3 regions of the Pseudomonas syringae pv. tomato str. DC3000 genome follow, and region 2 is predicted to be linked to each of the others. Evidence: riboswitches for the same ligand, from Rfam matches in the RefSeq annotation. Region 2 holds a riboswitch; each other region holds the start of a gene.
What was found. A riboswitch is a leader RNA that binds a small molecule or an ion and turns the genes downstream of it on or off. The one in region 2 is predicted to bind cobalamin.
Positions count from the first base shown of each region.

Region 1 (5,128 bases), 1.7 Mb from region 2:
GTGCTGTTTCGTGCGTTGGGCCTGGTCGGCACGCCCTATCGCTGGGGCGGCAACACGCCAGATTCCGGTTTCGATTGTAGCGGCCTTATAGGCTATGTCTATCGTGATGCGGCGGGCATTTCCCTGCCACGTTCCACCCGCGAGATGATCGTGATGGGTGTGCCGAATATTCGTCGCGAGCAGTTGCAGTCGGGTGACCTGGTATTTTTCGCCACCTCGGGCGGTTCGCAAGTGTCCCACGCGGGCATCTACGTCGGCGAAGGCCGCTTCGTGCATGCCCCCGCCACCGGCGGCACAGTCAAACTCGACAGCCTCGACAAGCCTTACTGGCAGAAAGCCTACCTCAACGCCAAGCGCGTGATTCAGCCAGCAAGCCTGGCGCAGATTCGACCGTAGTCTGGTCAAAACTTATCGTGCGACGCTCTGCGTCGCATGCCCTTCAGGACGCTCCGCGTCCTCTTGCGACGCGGAGCGTAGAGAACTGCATTCCCACGCTGGAGCGTAGGGAACGATAATCTCAACTATCGTGCGGCGCTCCGCGTCAAACCTCTACGCTCGGCGTTATTGAGCCGCCTTGGCCGATGTCACGCGCCAGATCTTGTTGCCGACGTCATCCGCCACCAGCAAACCGCCGCGCTGATCGTTGACCACACCGACCGGGCGGCCCATGGCTTTTTCGTCTTTGTTGAGAAAGCCAGTCAGCACATCGACTGGCGTGCCGTTGGGCTTGCCGCCGCTGAAGGGAACAAACACCACTTTATAGCCGCTGTGCGGTTTGCGGTTCCATGAGCCATGCTGGCCGATGAACAGGCCTTCGTTGAACGGCGCAGCCAGGGTCTTGCCGTCGGCGAACACCAGGCCCAGTGACGCGGTGTGCGGGCCGACCGCGTAATCCGGGGCGATGGCCTTGGCGACCAGTGCCGGGTTCTGCGGTTTGACGCGTTCGTCGACGTGCTGGCCATAGTAGCTGTAAGGCCAGCCATAAAAAGCGCCGTCCTGCACCGAGGTCACGTAGTCAGGCACCAGGTCGCTGCCGATTTCGTCACGCTCGTTCACTGCCGTCCACAACTTGCCGGTTTTTGGCTCCCAATCCATCCCGTTCGGGTTGCGCAGGCCGGACGCAAAGATGCGGTGCTTGCCCGTCGCGGCGTCCACTTCCCAGATCGCCGCGCGGCCTTCTTCCTGGTCCATGCCGTTTTCGCCCACGTTGCTGTTGGAGCCGACCGTCACGTACAGCTTGCTGCCGTCCTTGCTGGCAATTACGTTCTTGGTCCAATGGTGGTTGAGCGTGCCGCCCGGCAGGTCAACCACCTTGGTTGGCTGTGCGCTGATCGACGTCTGGCCCGCTTCATACGGAAAGCTGATCAGGCGGTCGGTATCGGCCACATAGAGTTTATTGCCCACCAGCGTCATGCCGAAGGGCGAATTGAGGTTCTGCAGGAAAACGGTGCGGGTTTCTGCGACGCCATCTTTATCGACATCACGCAGCAAGGTGATGCGGTTGGCGCTCGGTACGCCAGCGCCAGCGCGGCCCATGACTTTCTCCATGACCCAGCCGCGAACGCCTTTGGAGTCATCCGGCTTGGCGGGCGAATTGGTTTCCGCGACCAGTACGTCACCGTTGGGCAGCACATACAGCCAGCGCGGGTGATCCAGCCCTTCAGCGAAGGCAGCCACCTGAGTGCCGGGTGCGGCCACCGGTTTGGCGCCTTTTTCCCAGCCGATGGCAGGCGCGATATTGACGGTCGGGATCAGCGTCTTGTTCGGCTCCGGCAGCTTGGGCGAGGGGCCTGTTCCATCCGAGACTTGCAGGGTCGAAGACTCGCCGCAGGCAGCGAGGCCGCCGGCAACCAGAAGCAGCACTGCATAGTGGGGTCTGAGTGTGAACATGATCGATCTCCATAAACAAAGGCGTGGTCCAGTAACTGATAGAGGCCCTGCAAACCGTCGAGGTTCAATCGTGTTCCCGGGCTGCGCTGTCGATTGACGCTCTCGGCCCAACCCTCTACCCTTCGCGGCTTGTTTCAGGTGCTCTGCAATCCTCGATTGGCAGGGTGAAACAGGGAAGCCGGTGTGGATCGACCGATCCGATCCCGGCGCTGCCCCCGCAACGGTAAATGAGTCAAGGCTGTGCATCGTGCCACTGTGTTTCGACACGGGAAGGCGCGCAGCCGGGGTAACCCGCTCATGAGCCCGGAGACCGGCCTGAACCACTCAATGGCATCACGGAGGGTGATGCTCTGTGCAGGGCGTAGCCGTGCTGTCCAGTGCTGTCCTTCCGTCTGCTTTCGCCTGCCCCGAGCGGAGAGCCAAGATGAACGAATCCCCCGAACGCGACGAACGCCATCTGGCGCGCATGCAGCGCAAAAAAGCCGTGATGGACGAGCGCATTGCCAGCTCGCCCAATGAATGCGGCCTGCTGCTGGTACTGACCGGCAATGGCAAAGGCAAGAGCAGTTCCGCCTTCGGCATGCTCGCCCGGGCCATGGGCCACGACATGCAGTGCGGTGTGGTGCAGTTCATCAAGGGCCGCAACAGCACTGGCGAAGAAATGTTCTTCCGGCGCTTTCCTGAACAAGTGCGTTATCACGTGATGGGCGAGGGTTTCACTTGGGAGACCCAGGACCGCCAGCGCGACATCGCCGCCGCCGAAGCGGCCTGGGCCGTGTCGCAGGAAATGCTCCGCGATCCGAGCATTGGCCTGGTCGTGCTCGACGAGCTGAACATCGCCCTCAAGCATGGCTACCTCGACCTTGAACAGGTGCTGACTGACCTGCAGGCGCGCCCGCCGATGCAGCACGTGCTGGTGACTGGCCGTGGCGCCAAACCCGAATTGATCGACCTGGCCGACACGGTTTCCGAGATCGGTGTGGTCAAGCATGCGTTTCAGTCCGGTATCCGTGCGCAAAAAGGTATCGAGCTGTGAGCCATTCGTCATGAGAACTGCGTCAATGGGAGCACTGCAATGAGAGCCCCGCGCCATTGCCCGGCGGTATTGATCGCTGCGCCTGCCTCCGGGCAAGGCAAAACCACGGTGACCGCTGCACTCGCACGTTTGCACCGCAATCAGGGCCGCAAGGTCCGGGTGTTCAAGTGCGGGCCGGACTTTCTTGACCCGATGATCCTCGAGCGGGCCAGCGGCGCGCCGGTCTATCAACTGGACATGTGGATGGTCGGTGCGGATGAAAGCCGTCGGCTGTTGTGGGAAGCGGCTGATGAAGCGGACCTGATCCTCATCGAAGGCGTCATGGGGCTGTTCGACGGCACGCCATCCAGTGCCGATCTGGCGCGTCACTTCGGCGTGCCGGTGCTGGGCGTGATCGACGGCACCGCGATGGCGCAGACCTTCGGCGCGCTGGCGCTTGGGCTGGCGCGCTATCAGCCCGATTTGCCGTTTGCCGGGGTATTGGCCAACCGCGTCGGCACCGTGCGCCACGCGCAGTTGCTGGAAAACAGCCTGACCGAAGGCCTGCGCTGGTACGGCGCCTTGTCGCGTGAAGTCGGTTTCGAGTTGCCGAGCCGCCATCTGGGGCTGGTGCAGGCCAGTGAGCTCAACGACCTCGACCTGCGTCTGGACATGGCCGCCGCCGCGCTGGCCAGCACCTGCGAAGTGGCGTTGCCGCCTGCGGTGACGTTTACCGCGCCTGATCCGGTCGAGGTCGAGCCGCTGCTCAAGGGTGTGCGCATTGCTATTGCCCGCGACGAGGCCTTTGCCTTTCTATATGGCGCGAGCCTGGACCTGCTGCGCAATATGGGCGCAGAGCTGACGTTCTTCTCGCCAATCCATGACAGCCAGCTACCCGAAGCCGACAGTCTGTATCTGCCGGGCGGCTACCCGGAGCTGCATCACCTTGCGCTGGCGGCCAACACCTCAATGCAGGCCGCGATCAGGGCTCACCACAATGCCGGCAAACCGATGCTGGCCGAGTGCGGCGGCATGCTTTACCTGCTTGATGCCTTGACCGACGTGGAGGGCGTGCGCGCCGAACTGGTCGGGCTGCTCGCCGGTGAAGCGGTCATGCAGAAGCGTCTGGCGGCGTTGGCCCTGCAAGCGGTCGAGCTGCCCGAAGGCACGCTGCACGGCCACACGTATCACCATTCGCTGACCAGCACCGAGTTGCAGCCGATTGCCCGTGGCGTCAGCCCCAATGGCGGGCGGGGGGCCGAGGCGGTCTATCGCATCGGGCGCTTGACCGCCTCCTACGTGCATTTCTATTTCCCGTCCTGCCCGCAGGCGATTGCGGCGCTGTTCAAGCCATGACCGAGCACGCCTTCAGCGCCGAAGAACGGGCTGCGGTGTACCGCGCCATCGCCGAGCGCCGTGATATGCGCCATTTCAGCGGCGGCACGGTGGCGCCCGAACTGCTGGCGCGCTTGCTGGAAGCCGCGCATCAAGCGCCCAGCGTTGGCCTGATGCAGCCGTGGCGTTTCATCCGCATCAGTGACCCGGCATTGCGCAGCAAGATGCAGGCGCAGGTTGAAGAAGAGCGCATCCGCACTGCCGAAGCACTGGGCGAGCGCACCGACGCGTTCATGAAGCTCAAGGTCGAGGGCATCAATGACTGCGCGGAAGTGCTGGTCGCCGCGCTGATGGAAGGTCGTGAGCAGCATATCTTTGGCCGTCGCACCTTGCCGGAAATGGACATGGCTTCGTTGTCCTGCGCCATTCAGAACCTCTGGCTGGCCTCGCGTGCCGAAGGGCTGGGCATGGGCTGGGTGTCGCTGTTCGACCCTGATGCGCTGGCCGCGCTGTTGAACATGCCTGAAGGTGCCAAGCCGCTGGCGATCATCTGCCTGGGGCCGGTGAACGCATTTTATCCTGCACCGATGCTGGTCATGGAGGGCTGGGCGCAGGCGCGTCCGCTGCATGAACTGCTGTATGAAAATCAATGGGGAGTGAGTCAATGAGTGTGGCGCTGTTGAGCGTCGCCGGTGTGGCGCTGGATGCGTTGCTCGGTGAGCCGAAACGCTGGCATCCACTGGTGGCGTTCGGAGGCTTTGCCAACCGTGTCGAGCAACGCTTCAACAGCGGCGGGCGTGGCTGGCGCAGTCATGGCGTCACTGCCTGGGTGATTACAGTCGTGCCGTTGACGCTGCTGGCCACGCTGTTGAGCTGGTTGCCTTACAT
Region 1 is NC_004578.1:1,876,127-1,881,254, forward strand. It holds gene PSPTO_RS08915 (C40 family peptidase) at 1-396, shown strand, start outside; gene PSPTO_RS08925 (PQQ-dependent sugar dehydrogenase) at 562-1,890, opposite strand; cobalamin riboswitch at 2,010-2,224, shown strand; gene cobO (cob(I)yrinic acid a,c-diamide adenosyltransferase) at 2,315-2,926, shown strand; gene PSPTO_RS08935 (cobyrinate a,c-diamide synthase) at 2,966-4,261, shown strand; gene bluB (5,6-dimethylbenzimidazole synthase) at 4,258-4,908, shown strand; gene cbiB (adenosylcobinamide-phosphate synthase CbiB) at 4,905-5,128, shown strand, end outside.
Region 1: linked by a shared signal. The riboswitch ahead of cobO (cob(I)yrinic acid a,c-diamide adenosyltransferase) and the one ahead of cobW (cobalamin biosynthesis protein CobW) in region 2 are both predicted to bind cobalamin.

Region 2 (5,128 bases):
TCCTGGCCTTGCGCATGAGCGGTCTTGATCCGATCAATGATTTGCTCCAGATGCAGTTCCGCGCTGTTGGTCACCTGCACCGCCTGGTGGCCTTCCAGCACGGCGAGCGGCACCAGCGAACCTGCATAGATAATGACCGGACAGGTGCGGATCAGGCGTTGCCCCTTGACGGTGATCAACTCGGGATCGCCAGGGCCTGCGCCGATGAAATAGACAGTCAATGGAAACTCCGGGGTCAATGAGCGCGGCGCGATTATCCGCCCACAGCCGGGCTGGACGCCAAGGCAAATGTCATTTGAGTGGTTTTTTGCCGCTCTATCAGCAGCCGCGCCGTACCGTCGCCCAGCTGCGCGGCGAGGGCCAGTGCCGATCCTTCGGCTACACCGTGACAGCCTGTGGTCTGAAAGACTTGCGCGGAGCGGTGGGTCAGGTGCAGCTCCCAGGCCACCAGTTGCGCGGCGTTGAAAAATACCAGCGGCACAGCCAGTTGCGCCGCCAGTGCAAGCAGGCCCGGTTCCTTGTCTTTCAGATCGATTGAGGCCAGCGCGGTGATGCTTCCCAGGTTCAGCTCCAGCGCTCGAAGCCTGTTCTCGATCAGCTCGCGCAACGCGGTCGCCGAACAACCGCGTCGACAGCCCAGCCCGACTACCAGAGGCGTGCCGGGGCGGACGGTCGAGTGCTCAGGCCTGATGCGGTCAGGCATGGTTTGAGTGGGCATTATCTGTGTGAACATTGCTTCTGCGAAACAGCCAGGCGCTGATCAGGCCCAGTGCAACCCAGAACAGCGCGTTGGTCAGCAGCGAAGCGACCCTGAACTGCGATTCCAGTGCTTCAGGCGCAAGGCTTTCATGAACCAGCGGTTGCGGTGCGCCGATCACATGCGGCACCACCAGAATCGCCGCGCCCAGCACTTTGAGCAGCCAGTTCTGACCAAACACCAGCAAGGCCAGCCCGGCAGCGGTGGACGCTGCGGTACCGATCCACCAAAGCTGACGCTGGCTCAGTTCTGCGGCAGCGGTGCCCGGCAGCTCAGGCGGCAGCCCCAGGGTCGGCGCCAGCACGAACACGGCAAAACCGGCCAGCCCCCACCACGCGCCCTGTGCCGTGCGGCCCGGTGCGCGCAGGGTGTAAAGCCCGGCCAGCATCAGGGCAAAACCGACGGCGACCACCAGATTGCCACCGGTGGTGGACAGCACGCGCTGCCAGCCGTTTTCCGGCTCCCACGCTGCTTCGTCATGCGCATGGCTGTGTTCAGCCACGGCACCGTCGGCATGCTCGTGAACGTGTTCGGCAGGTGCTTTCTCGTAGGTTTCTGCCTGCTGGATCAGCGGGACGACCCAGAAGCTTTGCAGCAAGGTCAGCAGCAGGGCGGCCAACAGCCCGGTAAACCCTGCGGTCTGTGCGATTCGCTTGAACATTGTGTTGTCCTCAATGACGCTCAATGGCAAGGAAAGGCAGCGCTGTGACGGGTGTCGTGTGCCGCATTGTGCACAGCGGCAATGTGCGAGAACCCGGCGAAGTACACAAGGCACGCGCCCAGCAGTGCAGCGCTGATGGCGGCGGTCAGGCGCTGGGTCTGGGTTGAGCTGGTAGCGGCCGTCTGGCTGCTGCTGATGGTGGACATGGCGTTCCCTCTTGAGTGTTGGCAAATGGGCCATGCGCGCGCGAACCCGCTGACGAACGCCAGAGGTTTCAACTGCGCCCGCCCACCGCGGGTGTGTCATTGGAAAAATGTCGGGCCGGTCTCCGGGCTCGCGAGGGGCTTGAACACGTGTGCGTTCAGACCTTCAAGGTCACCTTCCCATGCCAGAGCACAGTGGATCAGACCTTCTCTCGCTTACCGTTGCGGGGGCAGCACCGGACTTGCTCAACAGGTTGAGCGCACCGGTTTCCCGTTTCACCCCGTGAGGGGCACCCGAAACAAGGTGCACAGGAGAGCATGGGCAGCGGGGCATCGTCAATCTGAACGATTGACCTGCCTGCGGTCACTGCGTAGCCTTGCCGGTTCGAGGTTCTTCATGTGTAAAGCGTTACGACATGAAGCTAAGACGGGAATGCGGTACATGCCGCAGCTGCCCCCGCAACTGTAAACGGTCATGTTCATTGCACAGCCACTGCTGCGGCGGGAAGGCGCGATGAATGTGTGTCGGCAAGGTGTTCAACGCCCGCCACACGCTGCCGTGAGCCAGGAGACCTGCCTCGAACCGGGCTGACAAAAAGCCTGCGAATTCTCACTACAACCGGGCGGGGTGATCCGGTGGCGATCCGATCCGTGTGCAGTGCACGTGGTTCTCGTCCTGTTTGCCCGCCGCATTGCCAAAGGGCACCTGATGAAAACACTGGCCAAGCTTCCCGTCACCATCGTTACCGGCTTCCTCGGCTCGGGCAAGACCACGCTGTTGCGGCACATGCTCGACAACGCCGAAGGGCGACGCATCGCGGTGATCGTCAACGAGTTTGGCGAGCTGGGCATCGACGGTGAAATCCTCAAGCAATGCACCATCGGCTGCACGGAAGAAGAAGCCAACGGCCGCGTCTACGAGTTGGCCAATGGCTGCCTGTGCTGCACGGTGCAGGAAGAGTTCTTCCCGGTCATGCGCGAACTGGTGGCCCGGCGTGGTGATCTGGACCACATCCTGATCGAAACCTCGGGGCTTGCCCTGCCCAAGCCGCTGGTGCAAGCCTTCCAGTGGCCGGAAATCCGCAACGCCTGCACGGTTGACGCCGTGATCACCGTGGTCGACAGCCCGGCCGTGTTGGCGGGTACGTTTGCAGCCTTTCCGGATCAGGTCGATGCACAGCGCAAACTGGACCCCAACCTGGACCACGAATCGCCGCTGCACGAGCTGTTCGCCGACCAACTGGCCAGCGCCGATCTGGTTATCCTCAACAAGGCCGACATGATCGACGCCGAAGGGCTGGCCGCCGTGCGCGCTGAAGTCGCCGAAGAGCTGCCGCCTGCGGTCAAGGTGGTTGAAGCCAGCAGTGGTCGCCTGCCGATCAGTGTTCTGCTGGGCGTGGGTGCCGAGTCCGAACTGCACATCGACGCGCGCAAGACCCACCACGATCATCACGACGATGACGATCATGATGACCACGATCACGACGCGTTCGATTCAATTTCCCTGACATTGCCCCAGGCTGACGAGAAAGTGCTGCTCGATGCGCTGAATCAACTGGTCGTGCAACACGGCATTCTGCGTGTAAAAGGTTTTGCGGCAATTCCGGGCAAACCGATGCGCCTGCTGATCCAGGGTGTCGGCACGCGTTTCGACAAGCACTTCGACCGTGCCTGGCGTGCCGACGAAGAGCGCGCCACGCATCTGGTGCTGATTGGCCAGGAACTGGACGCGGTTGCGCTGCACGCTCAGCTCAACGCTGCGATTGCCGGCTGACCCATGCATTTACTGAGAACCCAGCCCGGCGGTTTCGTCCCGGATGACAGCATCGCCGACATGGGGCAAACCCCGGCCGAGCTGGTGATTCTCTGCAGCGGCGACTCCAGCCTGGCGCTGCTGGCCGAAGCCGCCCGGCAATTGCCCGAAGACTACCCCAGCCTGCGTCTGGCCAACCCGATGCAAGTGCAGAATCACGCCTCGGTCGACCTGTACGTCGATGAGGTGCTGCGCCACGCCAAAGTCATTCTGATTTCCCTGCACGGCGGCATCGGCTACTGGCGTTACGGCGTCGAGCGGCTTATGGAGCTGGCAGCGCGTGGCGTGCAGGTCATTCTGGTGCCGGGTGATGACCGTCCCGATCCCGAGCTGAGCGACCTGAGCACTGTGCCTGCTGCGCAGCGCGACCAGCTCTGGCAGTTCTTGCGTCAGGGCGGCATGCAGAATGCACTGGATTTGTTTCACTGCATGGCCAGCCAATGGCTGGGCCGCGATTACCCGTGGACTGAACCGCAACCGCTGCCGCGTACGGCTGTTTATCACCCGCGCCTTGCCAGTGCCCAGCTTGTCGATTGGCAGGCCGAATGGACGGCCGGGCAGCCGGTGGTGGCACTTTTGTTCTATCGCTCGCACCTGCAGGCGGCCAATACCGGCTTCATCGATGAATTCTGCGAGCACCTGCAGGCGCAGGGCATCAATCCGTTGCCTATCGCCGTGGCCAGCCTCAAAGAGCCGGGCTGCTTCGTTCAGGTCGAAAACTGGCTGGATGAAGCTGACGTCGAGCTGATTCTCAACACCACCGGCTTTGCCCAATCGAGCCCGGAAGCGCCTCACCTGCGCCCGTTCCGGCGCAACGTGCCGGTGATTCAGGCGATCTGCGCGCAGGACAACCAGCCAGCCTGGCAGGCCAGCGAGCAGGGCCTGGGTGCCCGAGACCTGGCCATGCACATTGCCTTGCCTGAGCTGGACGGGCGGATCATCAGTCGGCCGATCAGCTTCAAGGACTTGGCCTGGCGCAGTGAACGCAGCCAGTCGGACGTGGTTTGCCATCGCGCGCACCCCGAGCGCATGGATTTTGTCGCGCAACTGGCGCGCCGCTGGATCGAACTGGCGCGCCTGCCTAATGCCGACAAACGTGTAGCACTTATCCTCGCCAACTACCCGACCCGCGACGGGCGAATCGGCAACGGCGTGGGCCTGGACACACCGGCTGCGACGCTGAACATTCTGCGTGCCATGCAGGCCGAGGGCTATCCCCTGGCGCAGTTACCGGACACCGGCACCGAACTGATCCAGCAACTGTTGGGTGGCGTTACCAACGACCTGGACAGCATTGACCTGCGACCTTGCCAGCAAAGCATGGCGCTGGATGAATACCTGTCGGCGTTCAACGAGCTGCCGGCCGAAAATCGCGACGCGGTGACTGCCCGTTGGGGCGCGCCGGATGCCGATCCCATGTTCCGCAGCGGCCGAATGATGATCGCCGGCCTGCGCCTTGGTCTGAACTTCGTCGGCATTCAACCGGCGCGTGGCTATCAGGTGGACCCCAGTGCGGTCTATCACGACCCGGACCTGGTGCCGCCGCACGGCTATCTGGCGTTCTACTTCTGGCTGCGCAAGGCCTATGGCGCGCATGCGGTAGTGCATGTCGGCAAGCACGGCAATCTGGAATGGCTGCCAGGCAAAGGCGTCGGGCTGTCGCAAACCTGCTGGCCGGATGCCGTGCTGGGCGC
Region 2 is NC_004578.1:3,539,400-3,544,527, reverse strand. It holds gene cobM (precorrin-4 C(11)-methyltransferase) at 1-221, opposite strand, end outside; gene PSPTO_RS16295 (cobalamin biosynthesis protein) at 254-703, opposite strand; gene PSPTO_RS16290 (CbtA family protein) at 696-1,418, opposite strand; gene PSPTO_RS16285 (CbtB domain-containing protein) at 1,439-1,624, opposite strand; cobalamin riboswitch at 1,720-1,934, opposite strand; cobalamin riboswitch at 1,993-2,217, shown strand; gene cobW (cobalamin biosynthesis protein CobW) at 2,331-3,395, shown strand; gene cobN (cobaltochelatase subunit CobN) at 3,399-5,128, shown strand, end outside.

Region 3 (5,128 bases), 140 kb from region 2:
CGGGATGACCCGTCTTCCGGCGGGTGACCGCTGAAACCTGACACTTGCTGACGCCGTGAGCCCTGGCCGAAACGGCCACAGGATCCGGCTGCCTGCGATTTGTTCAAACACACCCAAAACGTCAACCCACAAGAATAAAAAAAATGAAAAAATCACTCGCTCTGCTCGCTTTTGCCACCCTGCTGCCCAGTGCATGGACCCATGCCGACAGCGCCTACATCAACTACCGCCACCAATACGCGGAAAGCACGCGCATGCATGCCGACCGGGTCAAATTCGGCAGCCGCCTGGACAGCGGCTGGGGCTTTGAAGGCGAGCTTAAATACAAGACCGCAGGCGACCGACAGGACGTTGCATTCGACAACACCGTCGGTAACGGCCACGAACTGACGACCAGCTATCAATATCGGCTCAATGACAAATGGATGCTCACCCCGTCACTGGCACTGGAAAGCATCGAGAAGTCCACGGCCTATAAAATGGGCCTCAAGCTGGGTTACAAAGTGAATGACCAGTTGAGCGTCTCGGGCCGCTATCGCTACGACTCGATCAAACTTGACCGCGACAAGGTCAACCACGACATGCCTGACAACCAGATGGACGATCAGTCGATCAATCGTTACGACGTCTGGGTCAATTACGCCAGCAAAGGCCCCTGGGCTTATGAGTATCAGTTCACCTACTTCGACGCCGATTACATCCGTTACGACAATGGCAGGACCGACTACGAACAGAACGCGGCCTTCAAATACAGGTGGGACAAGCACTGGGTGCCGTTCTTTGAGGTGGGCGACATCAAGGTGGACTCGGAAGACGACAAGCGCCAGCTGAGATTAAGGGTGGGGGTGCAGTACAACTTCTTATAGCGCAGATTGCGACGCGGAGTGTCACGGCACGCATTTCGCGAACGATCTGACTATCGTGCGACGCTCCGCGTCGCATGCGTTTCTGGACGCTCCGCGTCCGCTCTTGAATGCGCGGTGCGGCGCAGATCTGTGACGCGGAGCGTCACGCAAGGCATTCCCACGCGGAGCGTGCGGAACGATAACGCCTGAGTATGATTATCGTGCGACGCTCCGCGTCGCATGCGTTTCTGGACGCTCCGCGTCCGCTCTTGAATGCGCGGTGCGGCGCAGATCTGTGACGCGGAGCGTCACGCAAGGCATTCCCACCGGAGCGTGCGGAACGATAATCTCAACTATCGTACGACGCTCATCCTGAATCAGCTCAGTCGCTGTACAACGCCTGAGTACGGCGCAGGCGCATGCGGCTGCCGTTGAGGTGCAGGTACATTGCAGCGCGCGCGGCATCGACGTTGCCTTCGGCGATGGCGTTGTAGATTTGCCGGTGTTCGGCGTTGATCCCGGCAAGGTAGGCGCTGCGGTCGCTTTGCCCGGTGTAGGCCGAATTCATGCGGGTGCGCGGGATCAGCTTGGTGCCCAGGTGTTTCATGATGTCGATCAGGTAGGCATTGCCTGACGCCTTGGCGATCTTGAGGTGAAACTGAAAGTCGGCGTTGATGGTCGTCCCGGACTTCTGCGGCCCTTCGAGCAAAGCATCAAAAGCACGCTTCAGTTCCAGCAGCGCCTCCGGGCTGCGGCGCTGGGCGGCAAGACCGGCCGCCTCGACCTCAAGGCTCAGGCGAAACTCCAGCAGGTTCAGCACATCGGCAACGCTGGCGATGGTCGCCGGGCCGACGGAAAAACCTTCGGGCGGCGGCATGTCAAGGACGAATGTACCCACACCGTGGCGGGTTTCCACCAGCCCCGCCGCCTGCATCCGCGACAAGGCATCACGCACCACCGTGCGGCTCACACCTTCGGCTTCCATGATGTGGATCTCCGACGGCAGCTTTTCTCCGCGCACCAGCACACCGTCACGCATGCGCTGGGCAAAGCGGTCAACCAGGGTTTCTGCCAGGCGTCGATGGTTTTTTTGCGGGGAAAGCGCGTTGTCCGACATTGCAGCCTCAGTTCTGTCCGATACGCGAGTATAGGCTGCGATACCCGCACAAAACACGTTCCGAGTACGGTTATACTCAGCCCCCCCAAACGGACCGATCACCCTGCCATGGAACACTCCTCTTCCCCCAAAGGCCGCCGTTCCAGCCTGACCCAGCAACTGGTCGCCGAATTCGCGCGCAGGATTCGCGATGGCGAGATCCAGAGCGGCGAAAAGCTGCCCACCGAGCAGGTAATCATTCGCGAAAGCGGAGTCAGCCGCACCGTGGTTCGGGAAGCGATGTCGCGCTTGCAGGCCGAGGGGCTGGTGGAAACCCGCCACGGCATGGCACCTTTGTGGTCGATGCCTCGCAGCCCGGCCACTCCAGTCAGGACCAATCCTCCATCGGCACACCTGGCGATGCGGTGTCGATCATCGAGCTGCGCCTGAGCCTGGAGCCGGAATCAGCCGCCCTCGCCGCCCAACGGCGCACGCCCGAGCAACTCGACGCGATCCGCCAGGCGCTCGATGAACTGCACCGTTGCACGCGCCAAGGCAAAGACACCCTGCAAGCCGACTTCGAATTCCACCGGCAGATCTCGCTGTGCACCGCCAACAGCTTTTTTACCGACGTAATGAGCCAGTTGGGCAGCAGCATTCTGCCGCGCGCGCGCAGCGGCTTCGGCAACATCGCCTTGGCGCATGCCATAGATGACCCGGACATTCAGCGCCGCGAGCAGGAAAGCATCTATGAAGCCATCGCTCATCAGGACCGCGATGCCGCGCGCGCCGCGATGCGCCTGCATTTGATCAACAGCCTGCTGCGCGTGCGCGCAAAGCATTAGCTATCAAGAACCCTTATCGTTTACCATGCCGGCCGTCGGTTTCCGAGAGGAACTAACAGGGAATTCGCCAGCTTTGTTTCAAAGGCCAAAACGAAACTGCCCCCGCAACTGTAGGCATCGAGCCTGCTCCAAGACTGCCACTGGATTCAGATCCGGGAAGGCCGGAGCATGGTGATGACATGCCAGTCAGGAGACCTGCCGACCCGATTCAACCAACTAACCGGCGGGGTGTCCGGGAAGGACATCCGCACGCGTCGGCACCTTTTGCCGTGCCCGGTCATCTGCCGGGGATGTGTTTCCTGATGTGCATTGCGCCTTGGCACCTGCTCCAATGGAGACCGCATTTCATGTCGCTGCCCCGCCTCGCCGCAATCGCCGCCTGCCTGACGTTGTCTACCCTGACGTTCGCCGCCCCCACGCAGTATCCGCTGACCGTGGAAAACTGCGGTTCGACCCTGACGTTCGCGCATGCACCGACCAAAGCCGTGACCATTGGCCAGGCGGGCACTGAAATGCTCTATGAACTGGGGTTGGGCGACAAGCTGGTCGGCACCTCGCTGTGGTTCAACAACGTGCTGCCGCGCTTCAAGGCACAGAACGACAAGGTGGAGCGCCTGGCCGATAACGAACCGGGTTTTGAGGCGGTGATCGGCAAACGTCCCGAACTGGTGGTCGTGCAGCTGGAATGGATGGTCGGCAAACAGGGCGCAGTCGGTACCCGCGAGCAGTTTCATGATCTGAAAATCCCCACGTACATTCTGCCGTCCGATTGCGAAGGCAAAGACAACCTGGTCGGCGCCGATGGTACCCGCCTGGAGCCTTTTCGCATCGAGACCATCTACAAGAGCATCGAACAACTGGCGCAGGTTTTCGATGTGCAGGATCGCGGCGACGCATTGGTCGCGCAGCTGAAAACGCGCCTGAGCGCAGCGATTGCCAACGTCAGGCAGAACAAGGCTAACGATGTGTCTGCGCTGTTCTGGTTTTCCAGCTCCGAGATAGCCAGCGATCCTTTTGTAGCAGGCCGCAAAGGCATCCCGGACTTCATGCTCAACAGCCTGGGCATGCGCAACATCGTCCAGTCCGACGAAGAATGGCCAACCGTGGGCTGGGAAACCATTGCCAAGGCCAACCCGAGCATTCTGGTGATTGCACGCATGGACCGTCGCCGCTTTCCGGCCGACGACTACCTGAAGAAGATCGCCTTCCTCAAGAGCGACCCGGTGACGCGCAACATGGACGCGGTCAAGCATGACCGGATCGTGATCATCGACGCCGAGGGCATGCAGGCAGGTCTGCGCCTGTTCACCGGGTTCGAAGAACTGGCCGACGCCGCCAACCGTTTCAACGCCGCACGATGAGACTGCCTGTGGCGCTGGGCCATCTGCTCTGGGTTGCAGCCATCCTGGTGCTGGCAATCATGGTCGGCGCGGCGATTGGTGAAACCTCGATCAGCCTCGACGTGGTTTTTCAGGTGCTGGCCAACAAACTCTGGGCGGCCGGTTATGTGCTGGACCCTATCGACGAAGGCATCGTCTGGAATTACCGGCTGACCCGGGCCATCGTCGCGGCAGCCTGCGGAGCCGGCCTGGCGATTTGCGGCGTGGTGCTGCAATCATTGCTGCGCAACCCGCTGGCCGACCCTTATTTGCTGGGGATTTCCGCCGGGGCCTCGACCGGCGCGGTGCTGGTGGCCATTCTGGGCTTTGGCGCGGGGGCGATTTCCATGTCGGTCGGCGCGTTCGCCGGGGCCGTAGCGGCGTTTTCATTGGTCGCCCTGCTCGCGCATTCCTCACGGGGCACCACAGCGTCGGTGCAGATCATTCTGGCGGGTATCGCCGGTTCACAACTGTTCAACGCGCTGACCTCGTTCATGATCACCAAATCCGCCAGTTCCGAACAGGCTCGCGGCATCATGTTCTGGTTGCTGGGCAACCTCAGCGGGGTGCGATGGCACTCGGTGTGGCTGGCGGTGCCGACGGTGCTGGCCGGTTTGCTGGTGTGCCTCTGGTACAGGCGCGCGCTGGATGCCTTCACGTTCGGCAGCGACTCGGCCGCGTCGCTCGGCATTGCGGTGCGACGTGTGCAGATCATCCTGATCGCCACGGCAGCGCTGGTGACGGCGGTGATGGTGTCGATTGTCGGCTCCATCGGTTTTGTCGGGCTGGTGATTCCGCATGCGGTGCGCATGCTGGTCGGCGTGCGTCACGCGCGGCTGGTGCCGCTGAGCGCACTGAGCGGCGCGCTATTTCTGATCGCTGCGGATATCCTTTCGCGCACGATGATCAAAGGCCAGGCGCTGCCGATCGGGGTGATTACTGCGCTGATCGGCGCGCCGGTCT
Region 3 is NC_004578.1:3,677,120-3,682,247, forward strand. It holds gene PSPTO_RS16830 (ABC transporter ATP-binding protein) at 1-8, shown strand, start outside; gene PSPTO_RS16835 (oligogalacturonate-specific porin KdgM family protein) at 144-866, shown strand; gene PSPTO_RS16845 (FadR/GntR family transcriptional regulator) at 1,228-1,962, opposite strand; partial or broken gene PSPTO_RS16850 (FadR/GntR family transcriptional regulator) at 2,071-2,786, shown strand; cobalamin riboswitch at 2,806-3,004, shown strand; gene PSPTO_RS16855 (ABC transporter substrate-binding protein) at 3,134-4,147, shown strand; gene PSPTO_RS16860 (FecCD family ABC transporter permease) at 4,144-5,128, shown strand, end outside.
Region 3: linked by a shared signal. The riboswitch ahead of PSPTO_RS16855 (ABC transporter substrate-binding protein) and the one ahead of cobW (cobalamin biosynthesis protein CobW) in region 2 are both predicted to bind cobalamin.